Regions from separate parts of the Streptomyces sp. NPDC030840 genome, predicted to be linked through region 1. Evidence: riboswitches for the same ligand, from Rfam matches in the RefSeq annotation. Region 1 holds a riboswitch; each other region holds the start of a gene.
What was found. A riboswitch is a leader RNA that binds a small molecule or an ion and turns the genes downstream of it on or off. The one in region 1 is predicted to bind cobalamin.
Positions count from the first base shown of each region.

Region 2: it holds a riboswitch for cobalamin, as region 1 does, so the genes downstream of both, ACZ49J_RS31550 (CbtB domain-containing protein) here and ACZ49J_RS22860 (ribonucleoside-diphosphate reductase subunit alpha) in region 1, are expected to answer to the same signal.
Region 3: it holds a riboswitch for cobalamin, as region 1 does, so the genes downstream of both, ACZ49J_RS10680 (cobalamin biosynthesis protein) here and ACZ49J_RS22860 (ribonucleoside-diphosphate reductase subunit alpha) in region 1, are expected to answer to the same signal.

Region 1 is NZ_JBVIEE010000010.1:181,588-186,164, reverse strand. It holds gene ACZ49J_RS22870 (nucleoside hydrolase) at 303-1,292, shown strand; gene ACZ49J_RS22865 (GNAT family N-acetyltransferase) at 1,353-1,859, shown strand; cobalamin riboswitch at 1,890-2,060, shown strand; gene ACZ49J_RS22860 (ribonucleoside-diphosphate reductase subunit alpha) at 2,184-4,577, shown strand, end outside.
Region 2 is NZ_JBVIEE010000018.1:82,247-86,823, reverse strand. It holds gene ACZ49J_RS31560 (four-helix bundle copper-binding protein) at 104-484, shown strand; gene ACZ49J_RS31555 (histidine phosphatase family protein) at 786-1,364, opposite strand; cobalamin riboswitch at 1,511-1,651, shown strand; gene ACZ49J_RS31550 (CbtB domain-containing protein) at 1,688-1,921, shown strand; gene ACZ49J_RS31545 (CbtA family protein) at 1,947-2,708, shown strand; gene ACZ49J_RS31540 (acyl-CoA dehydrogenase family protein) at 2,881-4,059, shown strand; gene ACZ49J_RS31535 (oxygenase MpaB family protein) at 4,069-4,577, shown strand, end outside.
Region 3 is NZ_JBVIEE010000004.1:63,104-67,680, forward strand. It holds gene ACZ49J_RS10670 (inorganic phosphate transporter) at 1-1,037, shown strand, start outside; gene ACZ49J_RS10675 (hypothetical protein) at 1,057-1,278, shown strand; cobalamin riboswitch at 1,399-1,539, shown strand; gene ACZ49J_RS10680 (cobalamin biosynthesis protein) at 1,650-2,591, shown strand; gene ACZ49J_RS10685 (cobyric acid synthase) at 2,588-4,096, shown strand; gene cobN (cobaltochelatase subunit CobN) at 4,093-4,577, shown strand, end outside.

The DNA.
Region 1 (4,577 bases):
GCCCCTACCCGTCCCATCACTGGGGCTGCGCCCCAGACCCCGCGGGGGTTTCTGGGGAGCGTGGGTCGTGTGCCGGCGGGTGGGGGCTGGTCGCGCAGTTCCCCGCGCCCCTGACAGCCGCGCCGTTCCCCGTGCGCATTCAGCCCCTCCGGCGTTCGAGGAGCGGGGTCCGGGGCGGAGCCGCGGGGCGGGGTCGGGTAGGGGCGGCGGGGGCGAAAACCCTCCGTGGGGGCCCGATTGACACAAGCGTTCGCAGGGGCTGGGCTGGCAGGAGAGACCCCGCCCCCACCGGAGGTGCCCCCGTGACGCCCCGCCCCCCGATCGTCCTCGACAGTGACCCCGGAATCGACGACGCCCTGGCCCTGCAGTACCTGCTGGGCACGGGCCGGTGGGACCTGAAGGCCTACACCTCCGTGGGCGGCAACCTCCCCGCCGAGCAGACGTACAGCAACGCCCGCGCCCTCACCAGAGCCTTCGGCGTCGACGCCGACCTACCGGTCCACCGCGGCGCGGGCCGCCCCCTGACCCGCCTCCCGTACACCGCCGCGTCCGCCTTCCACGGTCCGGCGGGCCTCGGCAACGAGGTGCTGCCCGACTCGACGGCCGCCCACCTGCCGGAGTCCTCCGCGCAGGCCCTCCTGCGGCTCTCCCGGGAGTACGAGGGAGAGCTCACCGTGTGCGCCACGGGCCCGCTCACCAACGTGGCGATCGCGCTCCTGGAGGACCCGGGCTTCGCCCGGCGCGTCCGGAAGTTCGTCTTCATGGGCGGCGCCGCGCAGGTGCCCGGCAACATCACGCCGGTCGCCGAGTTCAACATCTGGGCCGACCCGGACGCCGCCGAGGTGGTCCTGTCCTCCGGCATTCCGTTCACCATGGTCGACCTGGACGCCTCCCACCACTGCCTCTTCGGTCCCGCCGACCTGGCCGCCCTGGAGGCGGCGGGCCCGGGCACGGCGCTTGCCGTCCGCCTGCTGAGGGTTTACATGGACGCCTACCGCCGCCACGGCGGGGGCGACGCCTGCCCGCTGCACGACCCGCTCGCCGTGGGCGCGTGCGCGGACGAGTCGTTCCTCACCGTCGCGGAGGGCGCCGTCATCGTCGAGTCGGCCAGCGAACTCACCCGCGGGAAGACCGTGTTCGTGCCCGCGGCCGCCCAGCGCGCCTACTACACCGAGTCCTCCGCCCTCTCCGCCCGCATGACCCTCACGGGCCGCGTCGCCCTCGGCCCGGGCCCCCGCGACTTCAGCAAGGACTTCGTGGCGACCCTGCCCCAGTGGCCGGGAGTGGCCTGAGCCCTCCACAGCCGTGGAATCCGTGAGCCGACCTCGCACCCGTCCGGCACACTCCCCACCATGGACATCACGATCAGACAGGCACGGCCCGACGAGTACGACACCCTCGGTGAGCTCACCGCGCAGGCGTACCTGGGCGACGGCCTCCTCGACTTCGGAGCGGCCGACGCGTACCTCGGTGAGCTGCGGGACGTCGCCAAGCGGGCCGCCGCGGCCGAGGTGCTCGTCGCCGCCGAGGACGGCCGCGTGCTCGGCGGGGTGACCTTCGTGCCGGCCGGCGGGCCCATGGCCGACATCGCGGGGCCCGGCGAGGCGGAGATACGGATGCTCGCGGTGGCCGCCGAGGCCCGCGGGCGGGGCGTCGGCGAGGCACTCGTCCGTACGTGCGTCGAACGCGCGCGGTCCACGCCCGGCTGCGCCCGCATGGTCCTGTCCACCCAGCGCTCCATGCACGCGGCCCACCGGATCTACGAACGTCTCGGCTTCACCCGCACTCCCGACCGCGACTGGAACCCGCTTCCGCACCTCGACGACATCACTCTCCTCACCTACGAGTTGACGCTCTGACACCAGCGCGACACACCATCACGCCACAACATATGGGGCCGCTTCCACGGCGCGGCACAAGATGTATGCTCATGCTCGCTGTCGCCGCAGGGGAATCCGGCGCGAATCCGGAACTGTCCCGCAACGGTGTACTTGCGTGTGTACATACCCATGTCCGCACGCATGGTCAGTCCGAGGACCTGCCGACAGCGCACCCGGCCGACCGGTCCGGGTGCCTGACGTCCGGGCCTCGCGGAATGGGCCGGTGGACGCGACGCCGTGTGCGTTCGTGCGCTGCCCCCTGCCCTCCGCAAGGCCCCGTGCCGAGCGAGGGAGAGCCCACACGTGACCATCGCGCCAGCCGATCCGGTTTCAGCGGGGACCGGGCAGGAAGCAGGGCCCGAGCAGGAACACGACGGTCCCGGAACCGCGTTGTTGCGGACCCTGACCGAGCTGACCGCCGACCTTCCCGACGCCGACCCCGGACGGGTCGCCGCAGCCGCGCTGCGCGGCCGTTCCGCGCACGCCGACGAGACGGAGCTGCGGGAACTGGCCACCGAGGCGGCGGCCGGTCTCATCTCGGAGGACCCGGCCTACTCACGGCTGGCCGCCCGGCTGCTCACGATCGGCATTACGGCAGAGGCCGCCTCGCAGGGCGTCACGTCCTTCTCCGAGTCCGTGGCCGTGGGCCACCGCGAAGGCCTCATCGCCGACCGCACCGCCGAGTTCGTACGGCTGCACGCGGCCCGCCTCGACGCGTTGATCGACACGGCCGCCGACGACCGCTTCGGCTACTTCGGGCTCCGCACGCTGCACAGCCGGTACCTGCTGCGGCATCCGATCACCCGCAAGGTCGTCGAGACGCCCCAGCACTTCATGCTGCGGGTGGCGTCCGGGCTCGCCAAGGACACTGCGCTCGATTCAGAGACGGGCGCACAGTCCGTGGACGAGGTCGCCGCGCTCTACGGGCTCATGAGCCGCCTCGACTACCTGCCCTCCTCCCCCACCCTGTTCAACTCCGGTACGCGGCACGCCCAGATGTCGTCCTGCTACCTCCTCGACTCCCCGAAGGACGAGCTGGACTCGATCTACGAGCGCTACCAGCAGGTGGCCAGGCTGTCGAAGCACGCGGGCGGCATCGGCATCGCGTACTCCCGCATCCGCTCCCGCGGTTCGCTGATCCGCGGCACGAACGGGCACTCAGGCGGCATCGTCCCGTTCCTGAAGACCCTCGACGCCTCGGTCGCCGCCGTGAACCAGGGCGGCCGGCGCAAGGGCGCGGCCGCCGTCTACCTGGAGACCTGGCACTCCGACATCGAGGAGTTCCTGGAGCTGCGCGACAACACCGGTGAGGACGCCCGCCGTACGCACAACCTGAACCTCGCGCACTGGATCCCGGACGAGTTCATGCGCCGGGTCGACGAGGACCGTGTCTGGTCCCTCTTCTCCCCCGCCGACGTGCCGGAGCTCGCCGACCTGTGGGGCGAGGAGTTCGACGCGGCCTACCGCAGGGCGGAAGCCGAGGGCCTCGCCCGGAAGACCATCCCGGCCCGCGACCTGTACGGGCGCATGATGCGCACCCTCGCCCAGACCGGCAACGGCTGGATGACCTTCAAGGACGCGGCCAACCGCACGGCCAACCAGACGGCCGAGCCGGGCCACGTCGTCCACTCCTCGAACCTGTGCACCGAGATCCTGGAGGTCACGGACGACGGCGAGACGGCGGTGTGCAACCTGGGGTCCGTGAATCTGGGTGCCTTTGTCGACATGGAGACCGGCGACCTCGACTGGGAGCGGCTCGACGCCACCGTCCGCACCGCCGTCACCTTCCTCGACCGCGTCGTCGACATCAACTACTACCCGACCGAGCAGGCAGCCCGCTCGAACGCCAGGTGGCGGCCCGTCGGCCTGGGTGCCATGGGACTCCAGGACGTCTTCTTCAAGCTGCGGCTCCCCTTCGACTCCCCCGCGGCCCGCGCACTGTCCACCCGTATCGCCGAGCGGATCATGCTCGCCGCGTACGAGGCGTCGGCCGACCTAGCCGAGCGCTGCGGCCCGCTGCCCGCCTGGGAGAAGACCCGTACGGCCCGCGGCGTCCTGCACCCCGACCACTACGACGTGCGGCCGACCTGGCCGGAGCGCTGGTCGGCGCTGCGCGAGCGGATCGCGGCGACGGGTCTGCGCAACTCCCTGCTCCTCGCGATCGCCCCCACCGCCACCATCGCCTCGATCGCGGGCGTGTACGAGTGCATCGAGCCGCAGGTCTCCAACCTGTTCAAGCGCGAGACCCTGTCCGGCGAGTTCCTCCAGGTCAACGCGTACCTGGTGAACGACCTGAAGCGGCTCGGCGTGTGGGACGCCCGCACCCGCGAGGCGCTGCGCGAGTCGAACGGGTCGGTGCAGGGCTTCGGCTGGATCCCGGACGACGTGCGCGCTCTGTACCGCACGGCCTGGGAGATCCCGCAGCGCGGCCTGATCGACATGGCGGCCGCCCGCACCCCGTTCCTGGACCAGTCCCAGTCCCTGAACCTGTTCCTGGAGACGCCGACCATCGGCAAGCTCTCCTCGATGTACGCGTACGCGTGGAAGCAGGGCCTGAAGACTACGTACTACCTGCGCTCGCGCCCGGCGACCCGCATCGCCCGCGCGGCACAGGCACGAGCCACCGTCCCCGTTCAGCAGCCGGCGCCGGAAGACGCCGTCGCCTGCTCCCTGGAAAACCCCGAGTCCTGCGAGGCA
Region 2 (4,577 bases), on a different contig from region 1:
TGAGAGAAACACGGGCGGCCGAGGGCGCGCGAGCACGGCCGCCCGCGCCGCACCCGTTCCGCGGGCGTGGTTTGACGGGTTCCGGCTCGGCTACCCGCCCGGTGTGACATCGACGACGACTTCTCAGCAGGAGCTCTTCCGGTTCCTCGAGGACCGCTTCGCGTGCGCACAGGCGTGCACGGAATGCGCGCGGGCGTGCGCCCTGCGCGCGAGCCTCGCCGACCCGGACGGGCCCAGGGACCAGGAACGTGTGCGGCGCAAGGGCATCATGTGCGCCGAGGTGTGCGACGCGACGTGCCGGGTGCTCTCCGAGCAGACCCACCAGGACGAGGCCGCCCTCCGGGCCCAGGTGGAGTGGTGCCGGGAGGTGTGCCTGGAGTGCGCGCACGCTTTCGACGCCCACCCCGGTGCCGAGGACAGCGCGAAGGCCTGCCGCGACTGCGCCCGCGCCTGCACGGACTTCCTCGCGACACTCGCTGCCTGAGGCGAGGGGCTGCCGCCAGGCTCGGCGACCCCGGACCCGGCTGTCGGCCTGACGGCCTCGTCCTCAAACGCCGGACGGGCCGGATGTACCTGCCCTCGCTGAAAACCCAAGCCCCGGCCAGGGAACTCAGCCCCGGCCGCGAAAATCAGCCCCTCCGGCGTTTGAGGAGCGGGGGTCCGGGGGCTGGCCCCCGAACCGGGGTCCGGGGCGGAGCCCCGCGGCGGGTCGAAGGGGCGCAGCCCCTGGGGAGGGGACGGGTAGGGGCGGCGGGGGCGAAATGAATCCTCGCCGACCGCCCCGCTCAGGACGCTCCCGCGAGCGGCGGCCCCCCGACCCGCACGTTCCAGCGCCCGCCCCGCCCGCTGAACTCGGTGGCCGTCAGCGGCGGCACGTCCACGCGCCAGAACGCGGATTCCGGCGCCCCCAGCACCCGTACCACCACGGCCCGTACGACGTCGGGCTCGACGACGGCGACCGTCCGGCCGTCGCCCCGGGCGGCCGTGTCGAGCCACAGTGCCACCCGGTCGCACAACGCCCGCACCGACTCGCCGCCGTGCGGCGCGGACTCGGGGTCGGTCAGCCAACGGGCCACCGCCTCGGGCTCGTCGGCGCTCACCTCGGTGAGCGTCGCCCCGCGCCAGCGCCCCACGTCCAGACCGGCCGGCCCGGGCGTCCCCCCGATGTCCAGCCCGAGCGCGGCAGCGGTCTCGCGGCAGCGGACCGTGGGGGAGGCCCAGGCCCGGTCGGGGGACCTCAGGGTGCCCGAGTTCGCCGTCGCCGCCCGCAGCCCGGACGGGTCGAGCGGGCATCCGTCGTCGAAGCGGGCCTCCCGCAGCGCCGCGTTCATCGCGGGTGAGATCAACATCACTCGGCTCGTCATTTCACGCTCTCCCGATCCGGCCACCTGTGCACCCAACCCCCTTGCCCTGTAAGGGACATGACCATCGGGCCGTGGTGTGACCAGCTCACCCGCACGCCGTGCGCCACCCATGCGCCCTTGGCCGGAACCTCACTTCGCGGTACCTTCTCGTCGATATTGACGACGGTCGACGGAAGCCGGTGAGAATCCGGCACGGTCGCGCCACTGTAAGCCCAGCACGATCCGCACCCGCCAAGTGCGGTGACGGCAGGGCAAGTCAGACCCGTGGCCGTCGTCCTGTGCACCACCGAGACGGGACGCGAGTTCCCCCAGGAGGTCCTGCCATGGCGCAGTCCGCCGTCGCCCAGCCGACCGCAACCCCCGCCGCTCCCACCGCGGTTCCGGCCAAGCTGCCGATCGGAGCGATCGCCCCCTGGGCGGTCTTCTTCGGCATCCTCATGCTGGTCCTGCTCTACTTCGTCGGCGCCGAACAGGGCGCCACCTCCCTCGTGTCCGGCGAGGGTGTCCACGAATGGGTGCACGACGCCCGCCACCTGCTCGGCTTCCCCTGCCACTGACGGCGGCGAGGAAGCTCACGAGCCGATGAACTCCGCAACGGTCAGGAACCTCCTGGTGCGCGGCATGCTCGCGGGACTCGCCGCGGGCCTGCTCGCCCTCGTCGTCGCCTACTTCCTGGGTGAACCACGCGTCGACCAGGCGATCGCGTTCGAGGAGGCCCACGCCCACGAACACGGCGGCGAGGAACTCGTCAGCCGCACCCTGCAGTCCACGGCGGGACTGTCCACCGGCGTCCTCGTGTACGGGGTCGCGTTCGGCGGCATCGCGGCCCTCGCGTACTGCTTCGCGCTCGGCCGCATCGGCCGCTTCGGGCCGCGCGCGAGCGCGCTGCTCCTGGCGGTGGCCGGGCTGGTCGCGGTCTATGTGGTCCCGTTCCTGAAGTACCCCGCCAATCCGCCCGCCGTGGGCGACCCCGACACCCTCGACCAGCGCACCACGCTGTACTTCCTGATGGTCGTGCTCAGCGTTCTGCTGGCCGTCGGGGCGGTGGTCCTGGGCAAGCGCCTCGCGCCACGCCTGGGCAACTGGAACGCCACCGTCGCGGCGGGCGCGTTCTTCGTCCTCGTCGTCGGCCTGGCGTACGCCTTCCTGCCGTCGTACGACAACGTCCCGGAGGGCTTCCCCGGCACCCTGCTGTGGCAGTACCGGTTGGCCGCCCTCGCCATCCAGGTGACCCTGTGGACCGCGTACGGTCTGCTCTTCGGGCTGCTCGCGGAACGCGTGCTGGCTCCGCGCACGGCGGGGCGCCAGGGGGCCGCCGCTCCGGCGACTCCCGTCCCGCACTGAGCTGTTGAGCGCGTCCCGCACTGACCTGTTGGGCGCGGGAGAAAGGCCCCCGGGTGACCGGGGGCCTTTCTCCTGTCCTGTCCCTCCCGGTCGCTCCCTCGTGTTCCCAATTACTGGAACACGTTCTACGGTGTGCGCCGTCAGGTCCGGCCTTGGGGAGCCAGGAGGCGCCGTGCATCTGGAATACACGCCCGAGCAGCAGCGGCTGCGCACCGAACTGCGCGCCTACTTCGCCAAGTTGGTGCCGGACAACGCGTACGCGCGGTACGGCGACCCGGCCTCCCAGAAGCGCTTCTACCGCGAGACCCTCCGCCGTCTCGGCACGGACGGCTGGCTCGGAGTCGGCTGGCCGAAGGAGTACGGCGGACGCGGGCTGACCCCCATGGAGCAGTTCATCTTCTTCGACGAGGCCGCCCAGGCGGGCGTCCCCCTGCCCCTGATGGCGCTCAACACGGTCGGCCCGACGATCATGCAGTTCGGCAGCGAGGAGCAGAAGGCGTACTTCCTGCCGCGCATCCTCTCCGGCGAGATCGATTTCGCGATCGGCTACAGCGAGCCCGACGCGGGCACCGACCTGGCCGCGCTCAGGACGCGCGCCGTACGGGAGGGCGACGAGTACGTCGTCAACGGCCAGAAGATCTGGACCACGAACGGCGACACCGCGGACTGGGTGTGGCTGGCCGTCCGCACCGACCCGGACGCCCCGCCCCACAAGGGCATCACCATGCTCCTGGTCCCGACCACCGACCCCGGCTACTCCTGCACCCTGATCAACACCCTCGCCTCCCACGACACCACCGCCAGCTACTACGAGAACATCCGCGTACCCGTCTCCCACCGCGTCGGGGAGGAGAACAAGGGCTGGCGCCTGATCACCAACCAGCTCAACCACGAACGCGTCACCCTCGCCGCCCACGGCACCATGGCGATCCGCTCCCTCCACAACGTGCAGCGCTGGGCCATGGAGACCAAACTCGCCGACGGCCGCCGCGTCATCGACCTGCCCTGGGTGCGCCGCCGCCTGGCCCAGACCCACACGAAGCTGGACGCGATGAAGCTGCTCAACTGGCAGATGGTGAACGCCGTCCAGGAGGGCACGCTCACCCCTCAGGACGCGTCCGCCGTCAAGGTCTACGGCTCCGAGGCGCGCCGCGACGCCTACGCCTGGCTCATGGAGGTCGTCGCCGCGGCCGGCGCCCTCAAGGAGGGCTCCGCGGGCGCTGTCCTCCACGGCGAGCTGGAGCGCGGCTACCGCTCGGCCGTGATCTTCACCTTCGGAGGCGGCAACAACGAGATCCAGCGCGAGATCATCTCGTGGATCGGCCTGGGGATGCCGCGCGTACGACGCTAGTCTGACTCCGTGGACGCTGCTCGAACAGGTGACCAGGGATTCTTCGGACCGGACTCGGTGACCTGGCAGGCGCACGGTGACCCGATGATGTGGATCGCCGGCATCCGCGCGCTGTACCTGCAGGCGCTCCACCCACGGACGGTGCGCGGCGTCATGCAGAACTCGGACTTCCGACGCGACGCCTGGGGCCGCTTGATGCGGACGGCCAACTTCGTCGGCACCATCACCTACGGCACCGCCGAGGCCGCGGAGCACGCGGGCGCCCGGATACGGAAGATCCACAGCAAGCTGTCCGCGACCGACCCCGACACGGGGGAGAGGTACCCGGTCGACGAGCCCGAGCTGCTGCTGTGGGTGCACTGCGCCGAGATCGACTCCTACCTGCACGTCCTGTGGCGCTCGGGGTTCCCTCTCACGGACGCCGCCGCCGACCGCTACATCGCCGAACACCGCGTCGCCGCCGAGCTGGTGGGCCTGGACCCCGACGAGGTTCCGGGCAGCCGGGCGGAGTTGGCCGC
Region 3 (4,577 bases), on a different contig from region 1:
TCTCGAAAGGTCTCGTCGACGAGACCGGTATACGACCAGAAGTGATCTTCGCCGCGTTGGTCGGCGCCATCCTCTGGAACCTGCTGACCTGGCTCGTCGGACTGCCGTCGAGTTCGTCGCACGCCCTCATGGGCGGTCTGATCGGCGCGACCGTCGCCTCGGCCGGCCTGGGCGCGGTGCACGGTGACGTCCTCGTCACGAAGGTACTGATCCCCGCCGTCGCGGCGCCGCTGGTCGCGGGCATCGCCGCGATGCTCGCCTCACGGCTGACGTACACCCTCGGCAAGAACGCCCACGAGAAGGCCACGTCCAAGGGCTACCGCGCCGGCCAGATCACCTCGGCCGGCCTGGTCTCCCTGGCCCACGGCACGAACGACGCCCAGAAGACGATGGGCATCATCACCCTGGCCCTGGTCGCCGGCGGCGCGATCGCCCCCGACTCCGACCCGCCGGTCTGGGTCATCCTCTCCGCCGGTGTCGCCATCGCGCTCGGCACCTACCTGGGTGGCTGGCGCATCATCCGCACGATGGGCAAAGGCCTGACCGACCTCCAGCCGCAGCAGGGCTTCGCCGCCCAGACCAGCGCGGCGACGGTCATCCTGGCCTCCTCCCACCTCGGTTTCTCCCTCTCCACCACGCACTCCGTCTCCGGCGCGGTGATGGGCGCGGGGCTCGGCCGCAAGGGCGGTGTGGTCCGCTGGTCCACGGCCACCCGCATGTTCGTCGCCTGGGGCCTGACGCTCCCGGCCGCGGCCGTGGTCGGCGCCGGAGCCGAGTGGGTGACCTCCTTCGGCACCTGGGGCACGACGCTGGTCGCCGTCTTCCTCGTCGCGTCCAGCGCCGCCATCTGGCTGCTCTCGCGCCGCGAGGTGGTCGACCACACCAACGTCAACGACACCGACGAGCCCGCCGGCGTCGTGACCACGGCCATCGCGGCGGTCACCCCGCCCCCGGCAGGCCCGCTCACCGACGACCTCGCGGCCACCGCCACCGTCTCCGCCGACACCCCGGCGAAGTCGTCGGCGCCCGCTCTCTGAGCAAGGGAAACACACCACCATGCACATCGACTGGGCAGCCCTCGGCTCCGTGTTCGGAGTCAGCCTCGTGGTCACCGTGGCCCTCGTCGGCCTCTTCACCCTCGGCATCGTCGGCCTCTCCAAGCGCGAGACGGCCACGGCCTCCGGCAACTCGGCGGCTCTCGCCACGACGGCGGCGTACGCGTGCTTCGCCGCCTGCGCGGCGGCGGTGGCGTACGGGATCTATCTGATCGTGGCCTGACACCGGCACACGACAGAGACACGCCAAGCAGTGGGGTGCGGGACGGATCACCGTCCCGCACCCCACTCGTATGTGGGCCTCAGCACACTCTCCCTTCGCAGGTCAACGGCAAGTTGACGCCCCTTCCAACCCCGTGGTGGACTGCCGGAGCCATGTACGGGCGGCAGAAGAGGAAGCCGGTGGAAGTCCGGCGCGGTCCCGCCACTGTGACCGGGGTAGCCATCCCCGGGAGTCAGGAACTCTCGCCGTCGGTCTCGTCGAACCAGGGCGTGGACACCCTGAGTGAGGACATATCGCCATGCTCGGCTGCCGATTGAGTGTCAGCACCACCGCCCTGCCGGAACCCGCGGCCACAGCGGTCGGCTGAACCGATGCGTGCCGATCGCGTGTTCGCGTACGGCGCCGCCGCCGGGCTCCTCGGTGACCTGCTCCTGGGCGATCCCCGCCGGGGGCACCCGGTCGCCGTGTTCGGGCGGGCCGCGGGTGCCGTGGAGCGGGTGTTGTGGCGGGACCACCGCGGGTGGGGCGCGCTGCACACCCTCGTGTGCGCCGGTGGCGCCGTCACGTTCGGAGCCGCCGCCGCTGGTGCCGTGAGAACGTCGTCCGCCGCCTCCGTCGCTCTGACCGGCGCGGCCACCTGGGCCGTCGTCGGGGGTACTTCGCTGGCGCGCGAGGCCAGGACCATCGGGCGTGCCCTGCGGACGGGGGACGTCGAGGGCGCCCGGACGCGGCTGCCGCATCTGTGCGGGCGGGACCCGCAGGCCCTCGACGCCGACGGGATCGCCCGGGCCGTCGTCGAGTCGGTCGCCGAGAACACGTCGGACGCCGTGGTGGGAGCCCTGGTGTGGGGTTCCGTCGCGGGAGTGCCGGGGCTGCTCGGGTTCCGGGCCGTCAACACCCTCGACGCCATGGTCGGCCACAAGTCGCCCCGCTACCGGCGCTACGGCTGGGCCTCCGCCCGGCTCGACGACCTCGCGGGGTGGCCGGGGGCCCGGCTCACCGCCGTCCTCGCCGCCGTGGCGGGCCCCGATCCCCGGGGGGCCGTTCGGGCGTGGCGAGCCGACGCGGGCCGGCACCCGAGTCCCAACGCCGGTCCCGTGGAGGCCTCGTTCGCGGGTGCCCTGGGGGTGCGGCTGGGCGGGACCCTGTCGTACGGCGGACGTGTGGAGCATCGGCCCGTGCTGAACGGGGAGGGGCGTGCCGTGGAGGTGGGCGACATCGAACGGGCCGTGCGCCTGTCACGGCGGGTGAGCTGGCTCGCGTTGGGGGCGGCCGTCGCCGTGAGGCTCGTCGCGAGGGGGCGGAAGGCATGAGCGGGGGTCTTCTCGTCGCCGGCACCACCTCGGACGCGGGCAAGAGCGTCGTCACCGCCGGGATCTGCCGGTGGCTGGTCCGGCAGGGCGTCAAGGTCGCGCCGTTCAAGGCGCAGAACATGTCCCTCAATTCGTTCGTGACGCGCGAGGGTGCCGAGATCGGGCGGGCGCAGGCCATGCAGGCCCAGGCCTGCCGGGTCGAGCCGACCGCGCTGATGAATCCCGTGCTGCTGAAGCCGGGAGGGGAGCAGAGCAGTCAGGTCGTGCTCCTCGGCAAGCCCGTGGGCGAGCTGAGCGCGCGCGGCTACCACGGCGGGCGGCAGCAGCAGCTCCTCGGCACCGTGCTGGACTGCCTCGCGGAGTTGCGGGGCACGTATGACGCGGTGATCTGTGAGGGCGCCGGTTCTCCCGCCGAGATCAATCTGCGGCGGACCGACATCGTGAACATGGGCATCGCCCGCAACGCCGGGCTTCCCGTCCTCGTCGTCGGCGACATCGACCGGGGCGGCGTCTTCGCGTCCTTCTTCGGGACCGTCGCCCTGCTGTCGCGCGAGGACCAGGCCCTGGTGGCCGGGTTCCTCGTCAACAAGTTCCGCGGGGACGTGTCCCTGCTGGAACCCGGCCTGGACATGCTGCACGGGCTCACCGGCCGCCACACGTACGGCGTCCTGCCCTTCCGGCACGGGCTCGGGATCGACGAGGAGGACGGGCTGAGGGTCTCCCTGCGGGGGACGGTACGGGAGTCGAACGTCGCCCCTCCGGTGGGTGAGGACGTGCTCCGGGTCGCCGTCTGCGCCATCCCCCTCATGTCCAACTTCACCGACGTGGACGCGCTGGCCGCCGAGCCGGGTGTCGTCGTGCGCTTCGTGGACCGGCCGGAGGAGCTGACGGACGCCGACCTGGTGGTGGTCCCGGGTACGCGCGGAACCGTACGGGCCCTCCAGTGGCTCAGGGAGCGCCGGCTCGCGGACGCCCTGGTCCGCAGGGCCGCGGAGGGACGCCCGGTCCTCGGCGTCTGCGGCGGCTTCCAGATCCTCGGCGAGCACATCGAGGACGAGGTCGAGAGCCGTCTGGGCCGCGTCGACGGGCTGGGGATCCTGCCCGTGCGGGTGCGGTTCGCCCGCGAGAAGACCCTCACCCGGCCGGAGGGGGAGGCCCTCGGCGAGCGGGTCGAGGGGTACGAGATCCATCACGGGGTCGCCGACGTCGTGGGTGGTGAGCCGTTCCTGGACGGCTGCCGGGTCGGCCAGACCTGGGGCACGCACTGGCACGGCTCGCTGGAGTCGGACGGTTTCCGGCGGGCCTTCCTGCGGGAGGTGGCCGCCGCCGCGGGCCGCCGCTTCGTACCGGCCCCCGACACGTCGTTCGCCGCGCTGCGCGAGGAACAGCTCGACCGGCTCGGCGACCTGATCGAGGAACACGCGGACACGGACGCGCTGTGGCGGCTCATCGAGTCGGGCGCGCCGCAAGGACTGCCTTTCATTCCACCGGGAGCGCCCGCATGAGCACAGTGTTGTTGTTGTCGACCGCCGACACCGATCTGCTGGCGGCCCGGGCCTCCGGTGCCTCCTACCGGATCGGCAACCCGACGCGGGTCGATGTCGCGGAGGAACTGCCGGGGCTGATCGAGGGCGCGGACGTCGCCGTCGTACGGCTGCTGGGCGGCAAGCGCGCCTGGGAGGACGGACTGGCCGCGCTCAGGGCGTCCGGCGTCCCGACCGTGCTGCTCGGCGGGGAGGCCGTGCCCGACGCGGAGTTGATGGCCGAGTCGTCCGTGCCGGCCGGTGTGGTGGCGGAGGCGCTGCGGTACCTCGTCGAGGGCGGGCCTGCCAACCTCACCGAGCTCGCCCGGTTCCTCTCGGACACCGTGCTGCTGACCGGCGAGGGCTTCGACGAGCCGCGGAAGATGCCGGAGTACGGCGTGCACGGCGAGCGGGCCCTCACCGAGGGCCGCCCCACCGTGGGCGTGCTCTTCTACCGGGCCCA